DNA from 3 places in the Bacillus sp. es.036 genome. Region 3 is predicted to be linked to each of the others. Evidence: riboswitches for the same ligand, from Rfam matches in the RefSeq annotation. Region 3 holds a riboswitch; each other region holds the start of a gene.

Region 1 (9,867 bases), 1.5 Mb from region 3:
GGATCTTTATCTTCACAGCAGTCTACTTGTATGGGATGGTGATGTAAGATGTCCAACAACGAGCAGACAAGCAGTCATAGCCACTTCCCATGGAGTCACTTAATTGGTTTCGGACTTTCGATCTTCTTAACGTTACTTGCTTTATGGGTAGGCTTTGCTTCAGACTTTAGCCTTAGAACGATTATGATTATTGTCGTGATCCTGGCATTGATTCAAGCGGCGATTCAGCTCTTGATGTTTATGCATATTACAGAGAGTGATAGTAGTCGGATTCAAGTTGGAACGATTTTATATGCGGTCTTTATTGCCGTGGCAGTTGTTGCAGGTACAATCTGGGTTATGTCATTCGGCATGCACAATATGAACATGTAATTAAAAAACCGTTGTTTCCCTTAGAGGGAAACAACGGTTTTTGTTTAACAGTTAAGTTGTTTATTCTTCTGTTTGTGGCATCTTCTTTGCAAGCTGACGTTCCTTAAGGAATGGACGAGCAAAGATTAGGTAAGCAGCTATGTGTGCAAATAAAACGTTAATCGCAAAAAGTGTAATGAAGAGTGTATGTGCTACCGGAGTCATACCGCCACCAATGTAGAAAATTAGCAGTGCCCAGATTGCCACAATAAACGGTGTGTGAACGAATGCAAGCTTCTTATAATCCTGCCACAGAAACAACGGTGTAGCCGTGATAACGAAAAGATAGACCATATAGACATCCATAGTGAACAACTCCTTTTAGTGATACCGCTTACAAATTAAACATGTGTCGAAATAAAGGATAATTTGTGAATGTTTTGTTACAATTAGTATACCACAATTGTTTGAAAATTCTACACATGTTTGAGAATTTTTTGCGATCACTTTATGATTTAAGAAAATGAATGAGAAAGTAGGGTTGATGATGAGCAGGGTTTCATTCCTTATTTTATGGCTTGGATTAATTTTATATTCTGTATTTCTAGCACCGGATAGCAATGGTTCTTATCTCTCAGACCTCCTAACGATGAATGATCCAGACGCAGGTTTACTTGCTATGTTTTCCTTACTTGGCGTTTTTCCAGCGGTATTTGCCATTCTTCTTCTACGGAATGATAGTGGATCAGTTCCAGCCTGGCCATTTGTTTTAAGCTCTTTTGTGTTAGGTGCTTTTAGTTTGCTTCCCTACTTTATATTAAATAAAAATAAAGAACGTTCGAATCGAACACCAAATAAGGTGAAGAAATTTCTTCAATCGAGAGGTCTGTCTATTGTTCTAATTGGACTAGCTTTCGGTTTAATGGTGTATGGGCTTTTGGCAGGAGAGGCGACTATGTACCAAAAAGCTTTTCTGGAATCAAATTTTGTTCATGTGATGACAATTGATTTTCTTGTATTAACCGGGCTTTCAATCGTTGCTTTAAGAAATCGAGATGGGGTAGCGGGGTGGATCGGGTTGCTTCCAATTATCGGCCCATTATCTCTTGTCATTACTAAAAACGGTAAGGAGCGAAAACATGCGTAAATTAGAAAAAAACGAAGTAATCGATGCTGTACGACTTTCAGAATATGCGTTCCAATATACAGTGCCTAAAGAAGAGTTAGATGACAAAATCAAAGGATATAGCGAGCATGAAATATGGGGCGATTTCGAGGGGGATGAACTTGCTGCGAAGCTACATTTAATCGATTTTGAAACTTGGCTAAGCGGAAAGAAAATAAAAATGGGTGGCGTTGCGTCAGTCGCAACCTATCCGGAACACAGAAGAGGGGGAAGGGTAGCACGTCTGCTTAGAAATGGTCTTTTTGAAATGAAACAAAAAGGCCAAACAATCTCTTTTCTCCATCCCTTTCAGATTTCCTTTTATCGAAAATTTGGGTATGAAGTTTTGAATAACTGGAAGAAGGTAGAGTTGAACGCGCATGATCTTGAGCCTCTTCTTGCTGTAAGTGGAAAAGTAAGGCGTGTTGAACTTGATCACGTCTTTGAAGTTCTGAATCCTGTTTACGAAGCGTTTGCGACTCGCTTTAATGGCATGCTCGTTCGAACGGAAAATTGGTGGAAGGAACGCGTTTATTCGAAAGGATTTCGTTTTGCTACTTATACAAATGAAGAGGGGAATATAACCGGATACATTTATTACAAAATAGAGGATCGAACATTAGAGGTTGAAGAAATGGTTTGTTTAGATGGGGAAGCAAGAAGAGGATTGTGGAATTATCTCTGTCAGCACGATTCTATGGTAGATCACGCTACGATTCTAACAAACGAAAGTGACCAGCTCGCTTTTTTATTAGCAAATCCAAAAGTGAAAACAACGGTCGAGCCGTACTTTATGGCACGCATTGTTGATGTCGAGAATTTTCTTAAGGAATATCCATTTACATTCAAGTCGGACGAGACTCTTTTTCTCCATATTACAGATGATCAGGCAGAGTGGAACAATGGCAGCTACCTGATCGATTATGAAGGCGTGAGGGTCTTCATGGGAGATAAAGCGAATGCAGCGTGTGCTCATCCACCAAAACGAGGCCTTCGATGTAACATTAATACGCTGACTTCTGTATTGACTGGGTACCAGGACCCTTTCTTTCTTTATGAAGCTGGTTTATTAGAAGGATCAAAGGAAGATGTAACACGGTTGCAACGCATACGTTCCGCAAAGGCGACAAATTTCATGGACTTCTTTTAACCCAAAAACCCCTAATCTCACATATGAGAATAGGGGTTTTATTCGTATGATAACAAAAGTGCTAGAGGTGCTTATATTTCAGAGATATTTTATCTATAGTTCTTTCGTTTGCAATTTCTTTACATTCGGTTACATAGAGCATCAATCCATCCAAATAGGGGTATTCTGTTTATTAACAATTTAGAGACAGAAAGATTAAGACCAACTGAGGCTAGTTATGATGGACGAAGCCTTTTGTAAGGATAACTAATAGAGGTTGAATGAAACTGTAAACGAGAGGCGAGTAAACAATGACACGTATCCTAACATTATTCGTACTGATTCTTATAGCTGGATTATTAAGTGTAGTAAGCGCAAAAGGATGGCCTTCTTCAATGAAGAATGCATCCGAAAAGAGTGAATGGGTCGGTTCATGGACAGCAAGCATGCAGGCTCCTGCTAAAGATGGAAACTCTCATGAAGGATTTAAGGATCAAACAATCAGGTTAATTCTTCGCCCACATATGGAAGGGGAGAAAATGCGGATTCGATTATCCAATGAATTTGGTTCACTCCCTTTATCTATAAAAGAAGTGAGAGTTGCAATATCCAAGGAAGGTGCAAGTATTGATAAGGAGACGGACCAGCTGATTACCTTTGATGGTAAAGAAGCTGTAACGATTCCTCAAGGAGAAACGCAATATAGTGATGCAATTGATTTTCCGGTAAACGCCGATCAAAATATAACGGTTAGTTTGTACGTAGATCGTGAAACTGGCCCAACAACGTGGCATCAGCGTTCAAATCAAACGGTGTATATGTCTGAAGAAGGAAACCATGCCGGAGATGAAAAAGACTCTGCATACACGTCAAAAGAAGAAGCATGGTTCTGGTTAGAACGTTTAGAGGTTGTGCCTGATGAATCTGTAAACGGTTCTGTCGTAGTAATGGGAAGCTCAATTGCAAATGGCAACTATTCCACGTTAAACGCAAACCGCCGTTGGCCTGATTATTTAGCGAATCGTATGAATTCGGAAAACGCTGAGGTAAAAATGTCGGTTTTAAATGCAGGGATTTCTGCCAATCACCTGATTAATAGTGAAGAAGGAAAAGGACAGAACGCCTTTGCGAGATTAGAACGAGATGTGCTTAGCCAAGAAGGAATCAATGGCGTTATTCTACATGAAGGCATTAATGATTTGAGACACTATCCTGAATATGATTCAAAGAAAATCATTAATCGAATGAAGAAAATCATCAAAGCAACTCACGAAAAGGGGCTTCCTATTTATGGAGGTACATTAACACCTTATAAAGATTCTAGTATGTTTACTGAAGAAGGAGAAAAGACGCGCCAGGAAGTGAACGAGTGGATTCGAACGAGCGGAGAATTTGATGCGGTCATTGATTTTGATAAAGCATTGAGAGATCCAAATGATCCAGAAAAGTTTCTCTCGAAGTATGATTCTGGGGATCATTTGCATCCAAATGATAAAGGATATAATAAAATGGCAGATACAGTTGATTTTTCGATATTTAAACAAAAGTAATCCTTGCTAAAAGAACTAATGTTCGCTAAACTTAGGTTATCAACCGAATATACGTTCTCACATCATGGTATGGCTTCCACTTTCTTAGGGGGAGCCATCTTTTTTTGGAGGAGGGAAAGAGAATGGAAAATGAGTACGTGTTGGAGCAAATGGAGAAAGATATGAGGGAAGCGATGACGCGATTTTCAAAAATGAAGAAAAGAAATGGAATGAAGACAATTGTCCAAAGACAAATGCAAGGTAGTCGTCAGTGGAAAAAGGATATTTAGTGAAGCGTCGTTGTTGCTATCCTACCTTGACAAACCGTGAGTAAATTGATATTTTTGTTAAAATATATTTTCTTATCCAGAGAGGTGGAGGGACTGGCCCTTTGAAACCTCAGCAACAGGTCCATTGGATACTGTGCTAACTCCAGCGGGTGATAAACCTGATAGATGAGAGCCTTCGGTTTTATTTTGTCAGTTACGCACTCCATTCGAGTGCGTTTTTTTGTTTTTCTGGATGGAAAAGTAAGGAGAAATAATATGGAAAGCAAACAGGGTTTTAAAAGGGAGATGAAATCAAGACATGTAGTGATGCTCTCACTCGGAGGGGTCATCGGTACGGGATTGTTTTTAAGTTCTGGCTACACGATCCAACAAGCTGGTCCTGTTGGGACGATCCTTTCTTATCTGGTAGGTGCACTTGTCGTTTACCTGGTCATGCTGTGCTTGGGAGAGCTAGCGGTTCATATGCCTGAGACAGGTGCGTTTCATAGCTATGCGGCTCAATACATTGGCGGAGGAACCGGTTATACAGTTGCCTGGTTGTACTGGCTAACCTGGACAGTTGCGCTAGGTTCTGAGTTTACAGCTGCGGGTATGCTCATGCAGAGGTGGTTTCCACTTATTAGTGTATGGATTTGGAGCGGCTTGTTTGTTGCAATGATCTTCATTTTAAATATTTTGACTGTGAAATTTTTTGCGGAGAGTGAGTTCTGGTTTGCCCTTGTAAAGGTTCTGGCTATTGTGTTGTTCATTATTTTAGGTGCGGCAGCAATCGTAGGGTTTATTCCAATGGAATCTGGTGAGAATGCATCGTTATTTGCTAACTTTACAAATGAAGGGATCTTTCCGAACGGGGTATTTGCCATATTAATGACGATGCTAGCAGTGAATTTTGCTTTCTCTGGAACTGAACTCATTGGAATTGCAGCTGGAGAAACAGAAAATCCTGCGAAAACCATACCAAAAGCCATTCGCACCACGTTAGTTCGGCTAATTCTATTCTTTGTCGGTTCAATCTTTATTTTATCAGCTCTTCTCCCAGCATCAGAAGCTGGAGTTCTAGAAAGCCCATTTGTTGCAGTACTTGAAATAATTGGGATTCCATATGCGGCAGATATAATGAATTTTGTTATTCTTACAGCCATTTTATCCGCTGCAAATTCAGGGTTATATGCTTCGTCGAGAATGCTCTGGTCACTTTCAGACAAGCAAATGATTTCTCCTATTTTTGCTAGGCTCAACAAAAATGGTGTCCCTCTTCCTGCTGTGATATTAAGTATGTTAGGCGGAGCACTAGCACTACTTTCAAGCATCATTGCGCCAGATACCGTTTATGTGGTGCTTGTCTCTATTTCCGGGCTTGCTGTTGTCATTGTATGGATGAGTATTAGTGCGTCACAATTTCTTTTTAGAAAGAAATATGTAAAAGAAGGAAAATCCATTAAAAACCTTAGTTATCGAACGCCTTTCTATCCTGTCGTTCCGATTCTAGCCTTCTTGTTATGTTTGGCTTCCTTGATTGGCATTGCTTTTGATCCGACCCAGCGAGTGGCATTGTACTGTGGGATACCGTTTATTGCACTATGTTATGGAAGTTACTATTTAACAAAACGAGTAAAGAAAAGGAGAATAAGTAATGTGGCAGAAACAGAATCCTATTAAGGCAATTTTAGTAGATTATAATTTGGTGATATTGGATGGAGCCCTTGCGACAGAGCTTGAAAAATATGGGTGTAACTTAAATGACCCACTATGGTCTGCGCGCGTTTTGCTTGAAAATCCAGAACTTATCTATCAGGTTCACTTAGATTATTTCCGTGCTGGAGCTGATTGCGCGATAACATCAAGTTATCAAGCTACAATGGAAGGATTAACATCTCGTGGTTTAAGTGAAGGGGAGGCAGTGGAGCTAATAAAGAAAACGGTTTTTCTTGCGCGCCAGGCACGTGATGATTTCTGGGAACAGGAAGGTCAGTTGAATCGCCCAAAACCTTTTATCGCAGCTTCCGTTGGACCTTATGGAGCGTACTTAGCTGATGGCTCGGAGTATCGGGGCGATTACAAGGTTAGCGATGAGGTGCTTACCGAGTTTCATCGTCCGAGATTAGAAGCATTGATTGAGGCAGGTGCTGATGTTTTGGCGTTTGAAACCATTCCGTCTTTTCAAGAAGCGAAAGTTTTAGGTTCCCTATTACAAGAGTTTCCATCCAATTATGCTTGGCTTTCCTTCACCATTCAAAGTGAAGAAAAAATGAGCGATGGAACGTCTTTAAAAGCATCTTCTCAATACTTTAATGAAAATGACCAGATTGTGGCAATCGGCATTAACTGTGCGTCACCTTCGTTTGTGACAAATGCAATTCATCAATTAGCTTCTCAAACAGATAAACCGATTATTGTGTATCCTAATTCAGGAGAGTTTTATGACCCTAAGACCAAAACATGGCAGGAGGGTGAGTCGTGTGATGGAATTGTCGATGGATCAAATGAATGGTTTCAAGCAGGGGCACGATTAATTGGTGGATGCTGTCGGACAAGTCCTGAACAAATCAAGCGACTTTATGAAAAATGGCGACAGTAGAAAATCAAATAAAAGGAGATAACGGCTGTCCCGTTACCTCCTTTTATTTAGTGAATTTAGTTTAAAACGGATTCGTCGCCCACTGCAATGACTGCTTTATGAAAATCCGTGGGTGCAACTTCAATTGACCTACCATATATTCAGCGAGGTCCTCAGGCTGCATGTATTTCTCTTTATCTTGCTCATCAAGCTTGTCACCAAAGACGAGCTCAGTCGCCACAAGGCTTGGATTAAGAGTAAATACGCGAATGTTATTTCGACGAACTTCTTGCATAAGTGCTTCGGTCATGCCTTGAATAGCAAACTTAGAAGCACTATAAGAGGTGGAGCCAGCCGTTCCTTTTAGACCACTACTTGAGGAGATTGTGATAATATCACCGCTGTCTTTTTCGATCATTTGTGGAAGAACAGCCCGTGTTACATGATACGTTCCATAAACATTTACTTCGAATGTTTCCTTCCAATCATCGGGTTCAATCTCTAAGAACGATCCGTAACGCCCCATTCCAGCATTATTGATCAGAATATCTGCCGAGCCGAGTACGTTTTTCAAGTGATCGATGGCTTTATTGACTTCCTCAATCTCTGCAATGTTAGCAGGGGCGACGATCGCTTTAACTCCGTAAGATTCTGCTTCCTTAGCGACTTCGTTTAGCTTGCTTTCAGTTCTAGCAATCAAGCCAACATGAACCCCTTCACTTGCAAGCTGAAGAGCTGTCGCGCGTCCGATACCGCTACTTGCGCCTGTAATATACGCAATTTTCCCTTTAATTGTTTGTCCCATTCTGTATCATCCTTTCTCCAATTTACTACTTTCTAGTCTATAGCTAGCAGAGCAGAGATTCAAAGATAAGCAACCGCTTTCTAAGTTTCATAAAAGCATCCGCATGTTTAACTATAGTCCTTAACGGTTACAGTTACTGTGGAAGCAAAGAAAAGCTAAATCAATATAAATCGATTAAACATAAAAAAGGAGTTTTTACATCATGCGTAACCAATTAAAACATTACATCAATGGCGAATGGGTTGAATCAACAGGTTCAGAAACACATGAAGTAATCAATCCAGCGACAGAAGAAGTGATCGGTAAAGTTAGTCTAGGAACAAAGGAAGATTTAGATAAAGCGGTGAAAGCAGCACGTGCGGCATTCCCTTCTTTCTCACAAACAAGCCGAGAAGAACGTGTGAAAATGCTTGAAGACATTGCGGAGGAATATGCCAACCGTAAGGAAGAAATCATTGACGTGATTACACAAGAACTCGGTTCTCCACGTTCAATTTCAGAGAAAGTTCATTACAACATGGGCTACCAGCATTTCTCCGAAGCAGCAAAAGCATTGAAAGAGTACTCTTTCTCAGAAGATCGTGGCGATCATACAATCTTTAAAGAGCCAGTTGGCGTCAGTGGCCTTATTACGCCATGGAACTTCCCAACAAACCAATCGTCAACGAAAATTGCGAGCGCATTTGCAGCAGGAAGCACAGTTGTCTTAAAACCTGCTGAAATTACACCATTTGCGGCGATTATTTTAACAGAAATCTTTGATAAAGTAGGCGTGCCAAAAGGTGTATTTAACCTTGTGAACGGAACAGGCGAGACGATTGGTGACGGCATTAGCTCACACCCTGATATCGACTTTGTATCTTTCACTGGTTCAGCAGGTGTTGGTGAAAAAGTAATGAAGAACGCTGCAGAAACGATCAAGACAGTAGCACTTGAACTTGGTGGTAAATCTCCATTTGTCATGCTAGAAGATGCAGATATTACTAAAGCGGCTAAAGCTGCGGTTAGCCATATTGCAACAAACTCAGGTCAGGTTTGCTCGGCTGGGACTCGAATGATCATTCCAGCGTCTCGAAAAGAAGAATTTGAAGAGGCTGTGAAAAACGTACTTCCGGAATTCCCAGTAGGTGATCCGAATGGAAACAACTATGTAGGACCACTTGTTTCTGAAAAGCAATGGAATACCGTGCAGTCTTACATTCAAAAGGGAATTGACGAAGGCGCGACACTCATTGCAGGTGGAACTGGTAAACCTGAAGGTCTGGAGAAAGGCTACTATGCAAAACCAACCATCTTTACAGATGTGAAAAATGACATGGTGATTGCACAAGAAGAGATCTTTGGTCCTGTTATGTCAATCATCACATATGAGACAATTGATGAAGCGATCGAAATTGCAAACGACGTTGTTTACGGTCTTGCTGGTTATGTCTTTGGTGAAGATAAAGAAACACTTCGCACAGTGGCAACAAGCATCCGCGCCGGTCGTATTAAAGTGAACAATGCTGATATGGACTTCTCAGCACCATTCGGTGGATACAAGCAATCTGGTATTGGCCGTGAGTGGGGAGACTTTGGAATTGAAGAGTACCTTGAAACAAAAGCAGTACTAGGATTCCCGTCTTAAGTAAAATTAATCAAGTATGAAAAAAAGCAGCTGCCCTTAGGGCAGCTGCTCTTTTTGGTTTGGATGTAGATAACAATAGGCGCAAATCACTTATTTAGGTTTGTAATGAAACAATTGAAGCATCTTTTTAATTTTGCTCAAAACACCATTTTAAACTGAAGAAATGATAAATTTGTTTTGTATGAATTTAGGAGGTGCGAGATGTTTCTCTTGTTTTTGATCGTCGCTAGCAGCGTAGTTGGACTTTTATTATTACCCTTGCATGAAATCGGGCTCGTCATTGGCTTTGGTATGATTGTAGGTTGCTTGCTTCGAGGGCTATATTTACTTCATGAGATTAATCGTAAGCTTGATTTAGGAAAGAAATAAGTTTTTAAAGTTGAGTAGTTTAAGACCGAACTGGGTTGTTCCCTT
Region 2 (9,867 bases), 1.5 Mb from region 3:
AAATCGACCTTTATTAACATGCTAGCGGGGTTAATCCATCCAAGTTCTGGCTCGTTTAAGATTCTAGGAGAGCAGTCTCATCAGAACCAAAAAATGGGTGTTCTACCAGACTACTCAACGTTTTATGATGATTTAACAGCTTTCCAACACCTAAAGTACTTTAGTAGACTTTTGAATGTAAAACTACCAAAACCGGAAATTCTTGACCTTTTACAACGAGTAGAATTAGAAGAAGCAGCACACGTAAAGGCAAAGAAATTTTCGTTTGGTATGAAAAAGAAGCTGGGAATTGCACAAGCTTTAATCAATGAACCGGATATCCTCTTTCTTGATGAACCTACATCAGGAGTGGATGCGAACGCCGTATTAACCATTCATCGCTTAATTCAAGACATTTCTAAGAAAGGAACAACCATCTTCTTAACCTCTCATAATTTAGATGAAGTTGAAAAGCTGTGCGATGATATTGCGATCATGAACCAGGGTGTTATTACAGCTAAGGGAAGTATGCAGCAATTGAGAGCTAGGTATCAAAATAAATTGATCGTGTTTATCAAGCATTCGCGTTTGAACGAAAAACAAATGAGTTCACTAAGACCTCAATTAGATGAACTAGCTAATAGGGTTGAATGGGATCAGGAATTAACGACTGTCACAGTAGATGGTGAATGGCTAATTCCAGAAATTAATCGAAGCTTTTTGCATGCGAATGTGGATGTGTTTCGGATAGAGGTGGATGAACCATCACTTGAAGAAATCTTTATAAAAATAGGTGGAAACCAACGTTCAGCCTGACTGGATAGGGAGAAGACGAAGATGAAAGAATTAATTGCCTATCGTTTTACAGAGTTTATTGATGCACCAATTGACCTCGTTTACGAATGCTTACATAAAGACGAGCATGTTCTAAATTGGAATACAATGATTGTTGAGCATATTTATGAAGGGCGAGAGGATGAAATGGGAGCAGGTTCTCGCTTTAAATCAAAGCAAAGGATTGGGAAGAAAGAGTACACGTTTGAGACGGAAGTGCTTGTTCACGAGCCTCCACATAGAATCGCTATGAAAACGACAACGAAAGAGGGAATAAATTTTACGCGGTATGAGTTGATTGAAGGTGATGGAGGAACCCAATTATCGATCGAAGCAAGCTTAATTCCTAAAAACGTTGTGTATTTTCTAGCAGGAAAGTTGACGCTTTGGATGAGTAAATTTGTCTTTGATGAACAATACTTAGCGTTTATTCAATATGTGTACGATCGGCAATCCAATATACATCAAGGCCTCGAGGTCATCTGCCATGAAGAACAGACAGGTCAAGAGTTTCTCGCTATCGCTTATCTGAATGAAGGACACTTATGGGATGTTTACTTTAGTGTAGAGGACGAAGAGTTGTGCGAGAGATTACTTGCAAAGGGCTATGATGGAGCCTGTGATTCAGAAGTTTATCTTTTTGAAGCGATTCACTATGTTGATGCGGAAGAAAAGTTTATCGAATGGGTAGAAGAGGTGTATCTCCCATTGAAAAGCCCCTCGTCACCCGAATAAAAAGAAGGACAACTTTTTTAATAAGTGCGGAATTTCGTTTGAGTAGTGGCATTTTTAAATTATTAAACATCTATGCTGCCATTTTAGGGGCCTTGCTACACCAGAGCTGGTGTTGCGATAGCATAGGATTTTCTTATGAATGGTATGATAAGTGGAATATTAATTGGAATAGATAGAATAATGGAGGTACCCTCATGCAACAAATAAAACAAATCGGTGATCGTTTTTACTACCAAACACCAGTATCCGAAACAGACCGACCGATTCTAGGGATGGTAGTTGGGGATGAAAAGTCGTTAATGATTGACGCAGGAAATTCAGAAGCTCATGCACGTTATTTTCTAGAGGAACTTTCAGATCGGGGGCTTAAAAGACCTGATATGGTAGCACTTACCCACTGGCATTGGGATCATATATTTGGGTTATCCGCGCTCAGAGATACGGTTTCGATTTCTTCTTTTCAAACGAAAGAAGAAATGGCTAAGCTTATTCCCTTATCATGGTCTGATGCAGATCTTGATCAGCGTGTAGAAGAAGGAACGGAAATTGAATTTTGTGCAACCGCCATCAAAAAGGAATTCGTGAATCATCGTCATATTACGATTACTCTTCCGGATCTAACCTTTGAGGACAAACTGGAAATCGATCTTGGCGGCGTGACGTGTGTCCTTCAACATGTTGGCGGAGACCATGCGGCTGACTCGGTGGTCGTCTACATAAAAGAAGAAAAAATTCTATTTTTAGGCGATTGCTTTTATCCTGATATTTTTTCTAGTAAAACCAACTATACGGTGAGGACGACAAACCAACTGCTTGATGTACTAGAAGGCTTTGAGGGCGAATGGGTGATTTTATCACACGGAGAAGCGATTCCGATTGAAGAGTTTAAGAAAGAAGTAAAGCTTTTGCGAACAGTTTCTTCCATTACGGAAGCGTGTAGGGGGAATCAGCAAGAAATGCAACGTTCTTTCAAAGGTATCGTTGGCAGAGAGTTGAACGAAGAAGAACGTGAAGTGATTCAAGAGTTTGCAAACGGGTATAGCCTGTAAAAGGGTTTTTCTGGAAGGGGTTAAGGGGAAGAGTTATACTAGGTGATGGGTTAGAGGAAGTGTCATTAAAGGAGGCAGTATGAAAAGTTTTAAAAAGCTGATCTATGGATGGTTTTATATCGTGAGCCCGCTTTTATATGTGATAGGCAGCGTATTATGGAAAGTTTATCTCTCAAATCTTCCGCTCTCAGAAAGTGTAACGGACACGCTTTCTATTCTCGGAATCTACTATTTCTTCATGAGTATTTTCTGGTTTTTCACTATGAACCGGGTGGAACAGGTGTCTCAAGAGATGACACATGATCAGCAACAAAAAGAGGGCTCAACTTGAAAGATTTCAACTTGCTTACATATAAAGAAGTCACAATCCGATATGCGGTGCTGACGATTTTGCTGTCGCTTACAATCTTTGTGGTACCGTACTATTTACCGATATGGACTTATCTTGTTTGTATGGTTATTGCCATCACTAGCGTTGGGAGAACCCTTGTGAAATGGCTGCGTGGTGAGGTGAGAAAAACGTCTCTTAAGGGAGAGGTCATACGAACCTGTACAGTTTCTTTTATGGCTATTCTCTTACTAGTAACCCCGCTTCCTTATTCGATTGGGGTAAAACTGGGGATTGTTATCTTTCTATTGATTGTGAATATGTTTGAAATTATGAAGTTAAAAAATAAGCATCAACGTTCATGAAAATAGACCTAAATCATTTGACTCATTTTTCTTAATGAATGTTTGCGATCATCACGTTTCATTTAATTGAATGGTGATAATTTTCTAATAATACATTGACATTTTGTTAAACAAAAGATATTATTTGAAACAATCATTGTTATCAAAACTTTATAGCAACATTTCTTATCAAGAGAGGTGGAGGGACTGGCCCTTTGAAGCCTCGGCAACCGATGAGTTGAATAATCAACTCATACTGTGCCAAATCCAGCAGGTGTATCCTGAAAGATAAGAAGATTGGCATCGTTCTCACAAACCTTTCTTCTTATGCTTAAAGAAGAGAGGTTTTTTATGTGTATCTTAGAAGAGAGGAGCATGCTTCGTATTCATACGGTTTTAAATCCGGGTAAACAACTTGTATTACATTGAATTAACTATGCGAGGTGGATTGTATTGCATTTACAGGTTATGAATAGTCCTTTTGATCAAGAACAAACGGAACTTTTAAATCGTCTATTACCAACACTAAATGAAACGCAGAAAATTTGGCTGAGCGGGTATCTTTCTGTTCCGGGAGTGGCAGAAACAGCGGCAACAACTGAAGCTCCCTCAGCTGAAGAAGCGTTCTCAAAGAATGAACCAAAAACGCGTGAAATTACGATTCTCTATGGCTCTCATACGGGAAATGGTCAGTCTCTAGCAGAATCTTTTTTTGAGCGGCTTGATCACGAAAAGTACAACGTTACGCTCTCATCCCTCGATGATTTTAAACCAAAGTCACTTAAGAAAGTAGAAGACCTTTTATTGATTACAAGCACGCATGGAGATGGAGATCCTCCTGATAATGCGCTAAGCTTTTACGACTTTATCCAAAGTAAGCGAGCTCCTGAATTAGGAGAAATTAGATTTTCTGTCCTATCACTTGGAGATAGCTCGTATGAATTTTTCTGTCAAACTGGGAAAGATTTTGATAGACGTCTGGAAGAATTAGGAGCTACTAGAATTTATCCTCGTGTCGATTGTGATTTGGATTTTGAAGAACCTGCGGAAGAATGGTTTGAAGGTGTCATGAGTCTGCTGTCTGATGCCCCGTCCAAGAGTGAAGCGTCACCTTCTAAGGAAGCTAGTGAAACGAATCTTTCGTACTCAAGAACGAATCCGTTTAAAGCAGAGATCTTAGAAAATATTAATTTAAACGGACGAGGATCGAATAAAGAAACGCGTCATCTTGAGCTTGATCTTGAAGGATCCAATCTCGTATACGAACCAGGCGACAGTCTGGGGATTTATCCAGAAAATGATACCACGCTTGTGCTTCAACTGATTGAAGAAATGAGTTGGGACCGAGACAGCCATGTGGTCATAAACAAGCAGGGAGACGTGCAGTCTCTTCAGGAAGCTTTGACGAAGACGTATGAGATTACAAGTCTAACAAAACCATTGCTTAAGAAGATTGCGGAGCTTACGGAGAGCGCAGAGCTTCTCCGCATGGTGAATGCCGAGGGAGAAGAGCTTAAGACCTACATTTACGGAAGAGATCTTATTGATTTGGTGAAAGATTACGGACCGTGGGAAATCGCTGCAGAGGATTTTGTGAAGATACTGCGTAAAATACCAGTCCGTCTTTACTCTATTGCAAGCAGTCCGAAAGCGAGCGAAGACGAAGTTCATCTTACAATTGGGGCGCTACGATATGACGCACACGGTCGCGCTCGCACTGGCGTCTGTTCGGGACAGTGCGCTGAACGGTCACAGCCAGGTGATCAACTTCCAGTCTTTGTACAGCGGAACGAGAATTTTAGACTGCCAAACAATCCCGATACACCTGTCATCATGATCGGGGCAGGTACGGGAGTGGCGCCGTATCGTGCATTTTTACAGGAACGAGAAGAAATTGGCGCAGGTGGCGATACGTGGTTGTTCTTTGGTGAACAGCATTTTGTCACCGACTTTCTTTACCAGGTTGAATGGCAAAAGTGGTTAAAAGATGGTGTGCTGACTCGCATGGATGTCGCTTTTTCTCGTGATACGGATGAAAAAGTGTATGTTCAACACCGCATGCGCGAGCAAAGTAAAGAACTATACGAGTGGATCCAAAAGGGAGCACACATATACGTATGTGGTGATGAGAAATATATGGCAAAAGATGTTCATATTGCCCTCGTTAACATACTTGAGAAGCAGGGTGGATTGAGCGAATCTGAAGCTGAAGCCTACTTATCGGATCTCCGTAACGAGAAACGCTACCAGCGAGATGTGTACTAACCGTGATGGAAGGAGTTTGATTATGACGAATAAACCGGTAACGAAAGATGGAAAACCGAGTGAAATGGAAAAAATCAAAGATGAAAGCCGCTATTTACGGGGTTCTCTTGTGGAAAGTTTTGCAGATCCGATTACAGCCTCCATTCCCGATGCGGATACAAAGTTATTAAAGTTCCATGGAAGTTATATGCAGGACGATCGCGATATTCGTCAGGAGCGGAAGCAGCAGAAACTTGAACCAGCTTATCAGTTTATGGTTCGCGTCCGGTTACCTGGGGGTGTTGCGACTCCGGAGCAGTGGTTAGTGATGGATGATCTGGCGAATGAATATGGAAACGGTACGTTAAAGCTTACGACGCGTCAAACATTTCAAATGCATGGGATTTTAAAATGGAATATGAAGAAGAGTATTCAGGCAATGGATTCTGTTCTGATGGATTCTCTTGCAGCCTGTGGTGACGTGAATCGAAACGTGATGTGTAACGCCAATCCGTATCAATCTGATATTCATGCAGAAGTGCACGGATGGGCACGAAAACTAAGCGACGACCTGTTACCGAGAACAAGAGCGTATCATGAAATTTGGTTAGATGAAGAGAAGGTGCTCGATCGTAAAGAAGAAGAGATTGAGCCAATGTATGGGCCTCATTACTTACCGAGAAAATTTAAGATTGGTGTTGCGGTTCCGCCATCAAACGATGTGGACATTTTCTCGCAAGATCTCGGCTTTATTGCAATTCTTGAAGATGGCAAGCTTCAAGGGTTCAATGTTGCCGTAGGCGGTGGAATGGGCATGACGCATGGCGACACAAGTACGTATCCTCAGTTGTCCAGAATCATTGGCTTTTGTTCACCTGAAAACATTGTTGATGTGGCCGAGAAGATCATTACGATTCAGCGTGATTATGGCAATCGTTCAGAGCGTAAGAACGCTCGCTTTAAATATACAATTGATCGAAGAGGACTTGACTGGGTTCGGAACGAATTGAATACTAGACTTGGCTATGAACTAGAAGAAGCTCGTTCTTACCACTTTGATCATAATGGCGATCGCTATGGATGGGTCAAAGGGGATGGCAAATGGCACTTAACGCTCTTTATCCAAAATGGGCGTATTGTTGATTTAGAAGATTATCAAATTATGACCGGACTATGTGAGATTGCGAAAGTTCATACAGGTGATTTTAGGTTAACACCGAATCAGAATCTTATTATTGCAAACGTAGCAGAAGAGAAGAAAGCGGAAATCGATCAACTAGTCGCTGCATACGGTCTGACAGACGGGAAACAGAATTCAGCCCTACGCCGTAATTCGATGGCCTGTGTTGCCTTCCCGACATGCGGTTTAGCAATGGCAGAAGCTGAGCGGTATTTGCCTTCTCTTATTGATAAAATCGAGGAGATTGTGGATGAAGCGGGTCTAAGAGAAGAAGAGATTGTGATTCGTATGTCAGGCTGTCCGAATAGCTGTTCACGTCCAACATTAGGCGAGATTGCTTTTATTGGAAAGGCACCTGGTAAGTACAACATGTATATGGGAGCCGGATTCGTTGGCGACCGATTAAGCAAGCTTTATAAAGAAAACATTGGTGAGGAAGAGATCCTTGCTTCTCTCAAACCGATCCTCTTTAACTATGCAAAAGAAAAAGAAGAGAATGAGCATTTCGGTGATTATGTGATCCGAGCGGGATATGTTGAAGAAGTGCGATCAGGACTTGATTTTCATAGTTAATGCTTTGACAGAAAGAAACCCAAAGATCACGGGTGTGAACTTTGGGTTTCACTGTTTTTTACAAAAAACGGAGGTGCAAGTATGACATATAGCATGGTTTCCCATTTAACTTGTCCAAAGTGCAAAGAAACATATGATGCCGATTCAATTCAACAGCTCTGTGTTTGTGGGTCGCCACTTCTCGTTGACTATAAGCTTGATGAAGTGAAAAAGCACGTTACAAAGGAAATGATCGCAGGACGGGAGCAGTCACTGTGGCGGTACCATGAGTTGCTTCCAGTAAAAGATGTAGCGAATAAAGTCAGTTTTGAAGAAGGAATGACGCCGATCTTGCCACTTCCTTCTCTTGGTAAGGAAATGGCGATTCCATATTTGTACATAAAAGATGAAGGCATGGTTCCAACTGGTTCATTTAAAGCGAGAGGTGCGGCGGTTGGGGTTTCAAAGGCAAAAGAGCTTGGTGTTCGGAACTTAGCGATGCCGACGAATGGTAATGCAGGAGCTGCCTGGTCGCTTTACGCTGCAAAGGCAGGATTAGAAGCTCATATTGTGATGCCAGTTGACGCTCCTGAAATTACGAGAAAAGAAGTTAGTATTTCTGGAGCCCATCTGCATCTTGTGAACGGTTTGATTAGTGACGCAGGGAAAATCGTAGGTGATCTCGTGAAAGAGCAGGGATTTTATGATGCTTCTACGCTTAAAGAACCTTATCGAATTGAAGGTAAAAAGACGATGGGGTATGAAATAGCGGAACAGCTGAATTGGGAACTTCCTGATGTGATTCTTTATCCGACAGGGGGAGGCGTTGGCCTGATCGGCATTTATAAAGCGCTTCTTGAGCTTCAGAAGCTTGGTTGGATCAAAGAAGAGAAGCTTCCGAGATTAGTTGCTGTTCAATCAGATGGGTGTGCTCCGATTGTGAAAGCGTTCGATGAAGGGAAAACAGAATCAGAGTTCTGGGAGAATTCAACCACACATGCGTTTGGGATTAATGTCCCAAAAGCCATTGGTGATTTTCTTGTTCTGGACGCGATCTACCAAACGAATGGTTGTGCCATTTCCGTTTCTGAAGAAGAGATTCGTGAATCGCAAAGGGAAGTAGCGACTCTAGAAGGGCAATTTGTGTGTCCGGAAGGAGCCGCTACGTTTGCAGCAGCCAAAACACTCAAAGAACGCGGTTGGATAAAAGAAGAGGAACAGGTCGTTTGTTTGAATACGGGGCTCGGGATAAAATATCCGGATGCATTTGATGTAAATGCGAAAACGATGGAGCCTCATGAAAGAATTGGTTATTAACTAAATGGGCCCCACGCTTAGTATAATGATTAAGCGTGGGGCCCTCTATTAGCCAAGGTATTGTTTTGAAGTCATAAATTGATCATCCATTAATACATACGGATGAGTTTCCATTAAAATGGTAACAAGGTAATCAGGCATCCTTTCACCATCATAAGCACAGATGAGTGGAAAAGACAGGTCGTTAACAGCACTATCAACGATTTTTTCAAAGTCTCCGATCAGATGAAGGGGTTCTTCCATTGAAGCCCATTCAACGTGTGCCCACGAACGAAAGGACAGGCTGTTTTCGACATACGGAGCTACGGTCTTTGTGAAATAGTCATGAATGGCTGGGGGATGGTAGCTTCCACTTGAAAAGTAAAAATCAAAGCTATTTACTCGGTGAACATAGTTCAATTGTTGTTCGGTTAGCTTGGGTTGTAGTTCTTTTAAAATCATTGGGTAAAGACGGTCGTTTTCAATAAGAATCGTATACTCTTCGTTCGCTATTCCTTGTTCAATGAATTCGCAAACCTGCTCAAGGTAACGCTTAATCCCCTGATAGGCATAAAGCACATGAACGCACTTTTTCTCTATGAACAGTTGGTTCATTTGGCTTTTCAAGTGATCACTCCCCGAAAATCGTTTATGTATAGTTTACTACAACTGCCAGAAGATTAACATGAGGTTTGATTATTGTGGATAATGAGGGGGACATGTATGCATACAGAAATCAAAAAACATTTCAAACGATTAGAGACAGAAGATAAAACTGTTCAGTATGAAGCGTTTCTAGCGTTGTTAAAGGAAACAAAATCCGAAGTAACATGGGCTTATGAGGTATGGGATGAATTAGTGGAAGGGCTATCATCAACAAACAATCACACGCGCTCACGGTGTGCTCAACTGCTTTCACAGCTTGCGATAAGTGATCCCGAGAAGCGTATTCTTGTTGATTTCCCAAAATTATGGGCGGTCACAAAAGATCCGAAATTTGTAACGGCTAGGCATAGTCTTCAATCGATTTGGAGAGTTGGCTTAGCTGGAGAGGAACAGAAAGAAATGGTGATGGATCATCTTGCTGTTCGTTTTGAACAATGTTACCAAGAGAAGAACAGTACGTTGATTCGTTCGGACATCCTGCAAAGTCTTCGTTATTTATATGAAGAAGTAAAGGAACAAGAAATAAAAGAGCGTGCACTTCAGTTAATTGAGTTTGTTGATGATCCAAAATACCAAAAAAAGTACCGTGCTATATGGAAGTAAGCATATGCTAAAAAAGCCAGCTACCGCCTAATAGCAGAAGCTGGCTTTTCTTAATCA
Region 3 (9,867 bases):
TCGTTCCATTTTGTCAATTTTATCTTCCAGTTTCACAACTTCCTGTGCCTTCGCTATATCCCACTTATCAAGTGAATCAAAGGCTTCATGAAGTGCAGAAAGGGTTAGATTGAACATTTCATCAAGGTCTTGCATTGCAACGTCAGTCATTTTTACTTTATTACTGATTTGATAATCAACCAATTCAACGATATTCTCCATATGATCGCCAATACGCTCGATATCACGAACAGAGTCCATTAACATACCGTGACGTGTTGACTCATCTCCTGACAGAGAAGTTGCGGATAGCTGAATAAGGTAGTCTGTAATCTTAGTATCTAAATTGTTAATGGCTTCTTCATACTGAGCGGTTTTTTCTGCGCTCTTCTGACCTTTAGATATTAAGTAGTTGGATGCTTCCTTAACACCTTTATAAGCAAATTCACTCATTCGAATTACTTCTTCTTTAGCCTGTCCTAAAGCAACAGAAGGAGAACGCTCGATGAATACTGGATCAAGATGCTTCGGTTTATATTCTATCGTTGCATCATCACCAGGAATAATTTTCGTTACAAGATAAGCAAGTCCAGCAATGAACGGGAATTGGATCACAGTATTTGTAATGTTAAAGATCCCGTGTCCAAATGCGATCGTCATTTCTGGTGTTAAGTTTAATGCATCTCTCAAGTATTCAATTAAAGGCGTATAGGCAAATAAGAAGATCAAGAAGATCGCCGTTCCAATTAAATTAAAAATAACGTGAGTTAGTGCTGTACGTCGAGCGGCTACAGAAGCACCGATAGAAGCAAGCACTGCTGTAATTGTTGTACCGATATTATCTCCGAAGAGTACTGGTAACGCAGCTTGGATATCCATAGCATTCTGTGAATAAAGTCCTTGTAATACACCAATTGTAGCACTAGAACTTTGCACAATAACCGTAAATACCGTACCAATTACAACGCCTAATAGCGGGTTTGAACTCATGCTCACTGTGAGTTCTTGGAAAGCCTCAAGACTTCTAAGTGGCTTCATTCCTGTACTCATTAATTCAAGTCCAAAGAATAACGCACCAAAACCAAAAACAATTTGCCCTGCGTAATTAATTTTCTTGTTTTTAAAGAAGAAAATTAATAGAGAACCAATAGCAATGATTGGTAGAGCGTAATCTTTAATAGGAAAACCAATAATAAATGCTGTAACAGTTGTTCCAATGTTAGCTCCCATTACAACACCAATCGCTTGCTTGAGAGTCATAAATCCTGCATTAACAAGACCGACTGTTAAAACCGTTGTCCCTGAACTACTTTGGATGAGAATCGTAACAATGACCCCGGCTAGCACACCCATAAATGGGTTCGTCGTAAAGCGATCAAGAATGTCTCTTAATCGATCACCTGCAGATCGTTGAAGGCCATCTCCCATATACTTTAGTCCAAACAGGAAAATACCAAGACCTCCCACAAACTGAAAGATCATCTCCTGAACGTTGAGTTCCATCATTTCAACCCCTTGCACTCATGTTTTATTTTTTTCGACAATACTCAACAAAGTCCCTTGTCTATTATCTACATCGCTCCCCTCTTTGTAAAGAGTTAATATAGAATTGTAATGATATTATGATGAAATCAATTTTGTTTCAAGAAAGTTTCAGCAAGTTTATTGTTCCCATCTACTTATATAAGATAAACTGGTTTAGTGGGATTACTCTCACATACCTAGAAAGGAGATTTTCAATTTGAACGTTTTTAAACAACTGTATTATAGCTTATTTTCTCCAAAAATGATGGCGCGATTCCGTTTTCAAAAACTAGGGAAGCCGATATTGTATGTGTTTCTCCTAATGCTACTTTCTTCTGTACCTATAGGGATTATTACAGCGGTTTCGTTTACCAATGCTTACGAAGACCTTAAAACACATATGGGAGATTTACCTGAATTCACTTTACAAGATGGCACACTAAAAAGTGACCAATCTGAACCACTTATAAAAAAAGAAGATGGAAACACATTTATTTTTGATGCTACAGATGAAATAAAGCCAGACGATGTTGATTCCTATGAATCAGCTATTGCGTTCCTAAAAGATCGAATTATCGTAATGGATAGTGGGACAAGACAAGAGTTTAATTATAGTAATTTCAGCTCAATGACTTTTACAAAACAAGATGTAAGTGAACTCACGAAAAATTTAGATAACTTGCTTCCAATCTTTATCCCACTCTTAATCTTTGTCGTCTATTTATTCCAGACTGGCCTCAAATTTATCGGAATTACCGTTCTAGCGACAATCGGTTTACTATTAAAGTCACTCGCGGGTAGAAAAGCATCCTATAAACAACTCTGGGTCCTATCGGTTTATTCCGTTACGATTCCAACCCTTTTCTTTACTATTATGGCGTTAGTAAAAACAACCGTCCCATTTGGATTTCTTCTCTATTGGTTTGTAGCCATCATGCTACTCTACCTAACCATTAAGGAAATTCCTCTTCCGAAAAAACGTGTAACGAACGAAAGACCTAATTCACCTGAGTAAAAATTTTGATTATTTTATCAAATCACTTGATTTTCGCTTTAAAGTAATGTAGATTATGTAAAAAGCGACACATTAAAATTCCATATACTTTCAATTCTTATCAAGAGAAGCAGAGGGACTGGCCCGAAGAAGCTTCAGCAACCACCGGATATTTTCTGGAAAGGTGCTAACTCCAGCAAGTTGAATTCAACTTGGAAGATAAGAAGAAGAGCAACCAAAGTCTTCTTCTTATAGAGGGCTTTTTTTTATTGCCCTTACTTAATGAAAAGGAGATTGATTATGTCAAATAACCATTACGATACGCTACTTGTTCAACTAGGTAATAAATCAGATCCACAAACTGGAGCTGTAAATCCTCCTGTTTATTTTTCCACTTCCTATAGGCATGAAGGAATTGGCCAATCAACAGGGTTTGATTATTCAAGAACAAAAAACCCTACTCGTTCGATTCTGGAGTCTGCAGTAAATGAACTCGAACATGGTGACCAGGGCTTCGCATTTAGTTCCGGCATGGCTGCCATCCAATCAATTATATCTTTATTTAAAACCAGAGATCATATACTCGTTTCAGATGACCTATATGGTGGCACATATCGATTATTTGCTCACGCAGAAAAGCATTTCAACTTATCATTCACCTATTTTGACAGCCAAAATATTGATAGCATCGCACCATTAATAACTCCGTTTACTAGGGCAATCTTTATCGAAAACCCTTCAAACCCCCTAATGAAGTTAACCGATGTTGAAGAGATTGTGACGATTGCCAAGACATACAATTTATTGTCAATCGTAGACAATACGTTATTCACCCCTCTTCTACAAAACCCCCTTTTACTAGGGGCTGATATTGTTATTCATAGCGCAACGAAATACCTTGGGGGTCACAATGATGTGCTTGCAGGACTTGTCATTGCCAAAGGTGAAAAGCTCTGTGCTGAGATTGAACAATATCAAAACGGTGCTGGAGCGGTTCTTTCTCCGTTCGACTCCTGGCTCCTCATTCGAGGAATGAAGACATTACCTCTTCGACTAAAGCAACATGAGGAGAATGCTCGAGCTATCGCAACATACTTAAGAAATCACGACGCAATATCTGACGTCTTCTATCCTGAAAAAGGGGGTATGCTGTCGTTTCGATTACAGTCTGAAGCATGGGTTGATCCATTTCTAAGGAACTTGAAACTGATTACCTTTGCGGAAAGTCTTGGAGGCGTTGAGAGCTTTATTACTTATCCAGCCACACAAACACACGCCGATATCCCAGAAAAGATCAGACTCGAGAAAGGTGTTTGTAATCGACTTCTCAGATTTTCGGTAGGAATTGAACAAATCAACGATTTAGTGAAAGATTTGGATCAAACACTAGCAACTTTCATAGAGGATGGTGTGCGACATGACTACTAATTCATATACATTTCAAACAAAACTTCTTCACAACGATCATAAATTTGATAAAAGCACTGGTGCTGTCAGTGTTCCAATTCAACAAGCATCTACCTTTCATCAATTGGATTTTGATCATCCAGGAAAATATGATTATAGCCGCTCTGGTAACCCTACCCGTGAAGCTCTAGAAGAAACGATTGCAGACCTTGAAGGTGGCGTTAGGGGGTTTGCATTTGCTTCTGGTATGGCTGCTATCGCTACTTCTTTTATGCTCCTTTCACAAAATGACCATGTTTTGATTTCAGAAGATGTTTATGGCGGGACTTATCGGATGATACACGATGTTCTCTGCAGATTTGGAATTAGTCATACTTTTGTAGATATGACTGATTTAAATAAAGTTGCGAACGGGATTCAATCCAATACAAAAGTGATCTACATCGAGACACCTTCTAACCCATTGCTCAAAGTGACTGATATTCAAGCCGTCGTTAAGTTAGCGAAAGCGAATCAATGTCTAACATTCGTTGATAACACTTTTATGACGCCTGCCCTCCAAAGACCACTGGACTTCGGCGCGGATATCGTTCTTCATAGTGCAACAAAATTTATTGCCGGACATAGCGATGTTGTTGCAGGTCTTGCCGCAGTTAAAAATGAAAAGCTGGGTGAAAACCTTGCTTTTTTGCAAAACTCTTTCGGATCCATTTTAAGTGCTCATGATTCCTGGTTAGTTCTTCGCGGATTAAAAACATTACATTGTCGGCTCGAGCAATCTTCAAGATCGGCTTTCCGGCTTGCTCATGCACTCCTTAAAGAGCCGCTTGTAGAAGAAGTTTATTATCCTGGATTCTCTTTCCATCAAGGCCATTCGACTCACCTTTACCAGGCAGCAGGTCCTGGGGCTGTTCTTTCTTTTCGACTACCTGATGAAAACGCGATTCGGTTGTTTACAAAGAACGTGCAACTTCCAGTTTACGCTGTTAGTCTTGGTGCGGTTGAATCGATTCTCTCTTATCCAGCGAGAATGTCTCATGCATCAATGTCAGCTGCCGAACGAAACAAGCGTGGCATCACAGATGGCTTGTTACGCTTATCTGTTGGTCTTGAAAATGCTGAAGACTTGCTTCAAGACTTTAAACAAGGATTTGCTGCCATTACTAAACTTTACGCTCCTACAGCCGGAGGTGCTAAAGGATGAGCTTACTTGAAGATCTCGAGCACAAAATTTTGATTGGTGACGGTGCGATGGGAACCCTTCTTTATTCATACGGCATCGACCAATGTTTTGAAGCGCTGAATCTTTCACATCCGGATCAAGTATTAAATGTTCACCAAGCTTATGTTCATGCCGGTTCAGATGTGATTCAAACCAATACGTACGGCGCGAACTATAGCAAGCTATCACGATATGGCCTTGAAGACCTAGTAAAAGAGATCAATAAAGAAGGCGTTAAACTCGCTCGAAAGGCTGCGACAGACTCTACTTACGTTCTTGGGACAATAGGAGGAATACGAGGAATTAATACACGATCGACGCCCCTTGATGAAATTAAGCGTAGCTTTAGAGAACAGCTATATTGCCTTCTATTAGAAGGAGTCGATGGTCTTTTATTGGAAACGTATTACGATCTAGAAGAGATCATAACCGTACTTAAAATAGCTCGAAAGGAAACGGATTTACCTTTAATTGCACAAGTTTCCATGCATGAGCCAGGCATTTTGCAAGATGGCACTTCTCTTGCTGCTGCCTTAAAACAAATTGAGAATGCCGGAGCTGATGTAACAGGCGTTAACTGCCGACTCGGCCCTTATCATATGATTCAATCATTAGAACAGGTGCCTCTCTCAGGTCGTTTTCTTTCTGCCTATCCTAACGCGAGTTTACCTGAATATGAAGAGGGGCGTCTTGTTTATCCTACCGCGCAAGACTATTTCAAACAAAGTGCAGAAACCCTACGTCAACAAGGCGTTAGACTTATTGGTGGTTGTTGTGGAACAACTCCTGAGCATATAGCTGCTGCAGCTAATGCACTAAAGGGTTTAAAACCAATTACAACGAAAGAAGTAACCGTTAACGAAAAAGAGGCTAGGATCATCGATTTTGAGGAAGAAAGGCTGCCTCACTTACATGAAATAGCAAGAAAACAGCGATCTGTTATCGTTGAGCTCGACCCTCCAAAGAAATTATCGATTGATAAATATCTTGAGGGAACAAAGGCGCTACAAGAAGTTGGCGTTGATGCGATTACGCTGGCTGATAACTCTCTTGCCTCACCGCGAATTTGCAATACCGCCATGGCTTCTACGATTAAAGCTCAGCATAATGTTCGACCACTTGTTCATGTTGCCTGTCGTGATCGGAATTTAATTGGCTTACAATCCCATTTAATGGGGCTTCATACACTTGGAATTAATCAAGTTCTTGCCGTAACAGGTGACCCTACTAAAATCGGCGATTTCCCTGGCGCTACTTCGGTTTACGACGTCTCATCATTTGACCTAATTCGTTTAATGAAACAATTTAATCAAGGACGTTCTTATTCTGGTAAATCACTTGGAATTAAAACCTCATTTTCAATAGCAGCCGCCTTTAATCCGAATGTACGCCATTTAGATCGAGCTGTCGAACGCCTTGAAAAAAAACAGCAGTGTGGAGCGGATTACTTTATAAGTCAACCCATTTACAACGAAGAACAGTTACTAGAAGTCTATGAAGCGACGAAACATTTAACTTGTCCCATTTACATTGGGATCATGCCACTTACAAGCTACCGAAATGCTGAATTTCTCCATAATGAAGTACCGGGAATTAAACTATCCGATTCCATACGCAATCGTATGTTACACGCTACAGATTCAACGCAATCAATTGAAGCAGGGCTTGCAATCGCGAAGTCGTTAATTGATGCTGCTTTTGATTTGTTTAATGGGATTTATTTAATCACCCCCTTCTTGCGTTATGAATTAACAGTAGAATTAACGCGATACATTAACGAGAAAACTCGCCTTGAAGAAGAAAGGAAGAATCGAAATGGCCTACACCTCATTTGAAGATCTACTTACGAAGAGACTCCTTGTTCTTGATGGAGCTATGGGAACAATGATTCAACAGGCTAATCTGACAGCTACTGATTTTGGTGGTGAAGACTATGAAGGCTGTAATGAATACTTATCCTTAACTAGGCCAGAGCTTATCTCCTCTATCCATGAAGAGTACTTAGCTAGCGGAGCAGATATTATTGAGACGAACACCTTTGGAGCAACAGATCTTGTCTTAGATGAATATGATCTCGGTCATCTTGCGGAAAAGCTAAACTACACCTCTGCAAGGCTTGCAAAGGAGGCTACTGCTAAATTAACTACGCCAGATAAACCACGTTTTGTTGCAGGCGCCATGGGGCCAACTACCAAAACATTATCCGTCACGGGCGGAACGACTTTTGAATCACTTTCTAACTCATATGCCATTCAGGCTAGAGGCTTACTTAACGGAGGCGTGGATCTTCTATTAATTGAAACCAGTCAGGATATGCTTAACGTAAAAGCTGCTTATATTGGTATTTCGAAAGTATTTCAGGAATTGGGGATGACCGTTCCTTTAATGATCTCGGGGACTATTGAACCGATGGGCACAACACTCGCTGGTCAAAGTATTGAGGCATTTTATTTATCGCTTGAACATATGAATCCAGCAGTCGTTGGACTAAATTGTGCAACAGGACCAGAGTTTATGAGAGATCACCTCCGCTCCCTTTCTGATCTTGCCACAACTTCAGTAAGCTGCTATCCCAATGCTGGTCTTCCTGACGAAGAAGGAAATTATCACGAAACGCCTGAAAGCTTAGCAGCTAAAATTCACGGATTTGTAGAAAAAGGTTGGCTTAACGTTGTCGGTGGCTGTTGCGGAACAACTCCTGCTCATATAAAAGCCATTTCAGAAGCTATAAAAGGACTACACCCGCGAAAAGCTCCTGTGAGTCATCCTCACGCTGTTTCTGGAATTGAACCATTTATATACGATGATAGCACTAGACCTATACTCGTTGGAGAACGAACAAACGTCATTGGATCGCGTAAGTTCAAACGTCTTATAGCAGAGGAGAAATTTGAAGAAGCGTCTGAAATTGCGCGTTCACAAGTAAAAAAAGGTGCACAGGTGATCGACATTTGCCTAGCAAATCCAGATAGTGATGAACTTAGAGATATTGAGAATTTTATGAAATATGTTGTAAACAAGGTTAAAACCCCTCTTATCATCGATTCTACTGATGATGCAGTTATCGAAAAAGCCCTCTCTTATTCACAAGGGAAAGCGATCATTAATTCCATTAATCTTGAAGATGGTGAAGAACGCTTTGAAGCTGTCGTTCCTCTTATTTATAAGTACGGCGCTGCCATTGTCGTTGGTACAATTGACGAAACCGGCATGGCGATTACAGCAGAACGTAAGCTCGAAATCGCGAAACGCTCCCATGACTTACTCGTTTCAAAATACGGCCTTAACGCATCTGATATTATATTTGACCCTCTTGTTTTCCCAATCGGTACAGGTGATGAACAATACATTGGCTCAGCTTCCGAAACCATCGAGGGGATCAGACTCATTAAATCGCAATTGCCAGATTGTCAGACAATCCTCGGGATAAGTAACGTCTCTTTTGGTCTTCCTCCAGTAGGGAGAGAAGTACTAAACGCTGCCTACTTGTATCACTGTACAAAAGCCGGATTAGATTATGCAATCGTGAACACAGAAAAGCTGGAAAGATACGCTTCTATTTCTGATAAAGAAGTCCAGCTTGCCGACAACCTCCTTTTTCAAACAAATGATCAGACATTAGCAGATTTCACTGCATTCTATCGAGGTAAAAAGAAAGAAAGTAAAGTGCAAACTTCCACGCTCACACTGCAAGAACGTCTAGCTTTATATGTCGTCGAAGGCACCAAAGAAGGACTTCTACCAGATTTAGAAAAAGCCTTAATTGAATATCATGCGCCGCTTCAAATCATTAATGGACCATTAATGAAGGGGATGGCAGAGGTTGGGAAATTATTTAATGATAATCAATTAATTGTCGCAGAAGTACTTCAAAGTGCCGAAGTCATGAAGGCTTCTGTCGCTTTCCTTGAACCTCATATGGAAAAAGAAGATTCTTCTAGTTCTAAAGGAAAAGTACTTTTAGCGACTGTAAAAGGTGATGTGCACGACATTGGCAAGAACCTTGTCGAAATTATTTTAAGTAATAATGGTTTTGAAGTCGTTGATCTTGGCATTAAGGTTACTCCAACAGACCTTATTAAACAGGTTCAAGACCACCAGCCAGACTTTGTCGGTCTTTCTGGACTACTTGTTAAATCTGCTCAGCAAATGGTATTGACTGCTCAAGATATGAAGCAAGCTAAAATCTCGATACCCATTATGGTAGGTGGTGCCGCCTTATCGCGAAAATTTACTGACAATAAAATTTCAGCTGAATATGACGGACCTGTTTTCTATGCAAAAGACGCTATGGAGGGATTAGCCCTTTCAAATCAGTTAAGTAACGAAGAAGAAAAAAGAAAACTCGTACAAGAACATGCGATCAAAAAAGCTTCTTCTGAATTGCAACCAAAAACGATTTCAAACGGCGGAACAGCAGTTGCGATTAAACCAGTTTCTACTGTTTCGACTGATGTACGAGTTTATCAACCGTATGATCTAGAGCCTCATATTTTAAGAAACTACTCGGTTGCTCACATCGAACCATACATCAACATGCAAATGCTAATCGGTCATCATCTAGGCCTTAAAGGAAAAGTATCAAGACTACTTGCAGAAAAAAACGAGAAAGCCGTGCATTTAAAAGAAGTGGTAGATCACCTTTTAACACGAGCCAAGATTGAAAGTTGGATACAACCTTCAGCTAAATATCAGTTCTTCCCAGCACAATCTGATGGAAATGATGTTATCATTTACTCTC

What was found. Region 3 has a riboswitch for S-adenosylmethionine ahead of ATG70_RS10475 (methionine biosynthesis PLP-dependent protein). Riboswitches for the same ligand answer to the same signal wherever they lie in the genome.
Region 1: it holds a riboswitch for S-adenosylmethionine, as region 3 does, so the genes downstream of both, mmuP (S-methylmethionine permease) here and ATG70_RS10475 (methionine biosynthesis PLP-dependent protein) in region 3, are expected to answer to the same signal.
Region 2: it holds a riboswitch for S-adenosylmethionine, as region 3 does, so the genes downstream of both, ATG70_RS03015 (assimilatory sulfite reductase (NADPH) flavoprotein subunit) here and ATG70_RS10475 (methionine biosynthesis PLP-dependent protein) in region 3, are expected to answer to the same signal.

What each region holds. Positions count from the first base shown of each region.
Region 1 covers NZ_PDIZ01000001.1:3,496,481-3,506,347, reverse strand. Annotated here, with positions in the region: gene qoxC (cytochrome aa3 quinol oxidase subunit III) at 1-47, shown strand, start outside; gene qoxD (cytochrome aa3 quinol oxidase subunit IV) at 49-372, shown strand; gene ATG70_RS17615 (spore morphogenesis/germination protein YwcE) at 433-717, opposite strand; gene ATG70_RS17610 (hypothetical protein) at 875-1,498, shown strand; gene ATG70_RS17605 (GNAT family N-acetyltransferase) at 1,491-2,666, shown strand; gene ATG70_RS17600 (SGNH/GDSL hydrolase family protein) at 2,957-4,195, shown strand; gene ATG70_RS22620 (hypothetical protein) at 4,318-4,464, shown strand; SAM riboswitch class I at 4,534-4,636, shown strand; gene mmuP (S-methylmethionine permease) at 4,720-6,123, shown strand; gene mmuM (homocysteine S-methyltransferase) at 6,098-7,042, shown strand; gene ATG70_RS17585 (3-ketoacyl-ACP reductase) at 7,104-7,826, opposite strand; gene ATG70_RS17580 (aldehyde dehydrogenase family protein) at 8,029-9,453, shown strand; gene ATG70_RS22615 (hypothetical protein) at 9,655-9,822, shown strand.
Region 2 covers NZ_PDIZ01000001.1:561,030-570,896, forward strand. Annotated here, with positions in the region: gene ATG70_RS02990 (ABC transporter ATP-binding protein) at 1-795, shown strand, start outside; gene ATG70_RS02995 (SRPBCC family protein) at 817-1,548, shown strand; gene ATG70_RS03000 (MBL fold metallo-hydrolase) at 1,743-2,597, shown strand; gene ATG70_RS03005 (hypothetical protein) at 2,677-2,928, shown strand; gene ATG70_RS03010 (hypothetical protein) at 2,925-3,290, shown strand; SAM riboswitch class I at 3,453-3,564, shown strand; gene ATG70_RS03015 (assimilatory sulfite reductase (NADPH) flavoprotein subunit) at 3,723-5,534, shown strand; gene cysI (assimilatory sulfite reductase (NADPH) hemoprotein subunit) at 5,557-7,266, shown strand; gene ATG70_RS03025 (threonine synthase) at 7,348-8,562, shown strand; gene ATG70_RS03030 (MEDS domain-containing protein) at 8,611-9,168, opposite strand; gene ATG70_RS03035 (hypothetical protein) at 9,265-9,810, shown strand; gene ATG70_RS03040 (site-2 protease family protein) at 9,861-9,867, opposite strand, start outside.
Region 3 covers NZ_PDIZ01000001.1:2,032,154-2,042,020, forward strand. Annotated here, with positions in the region: gene ATG70_RS10465 (Na/Pi cotransporter family protein) at 1-1,482, opposite strand, end outside; gene ATG70_RS10470 (DUF1189 domain-containing protein) at 1,721-2,518, shown strand; SAM riboswitch class I at 2,613-2,723, shown strand; gene ATG70_RS10475 (methionine biosynthesis PLP-dependent protein) at 2,798-3,925, shown strand; gene metC (cystathionine beta-lyase) at 3,915-5,108, shown strand; gene ATG70_RS10485 (bifunctional homocysteine S-methyltransferase/methylenetetrahydrofolate reductase) at 5,105-6,961, shown strand; gene metH (methionine synthase) at 6,942-9,867, shown strand, end outside.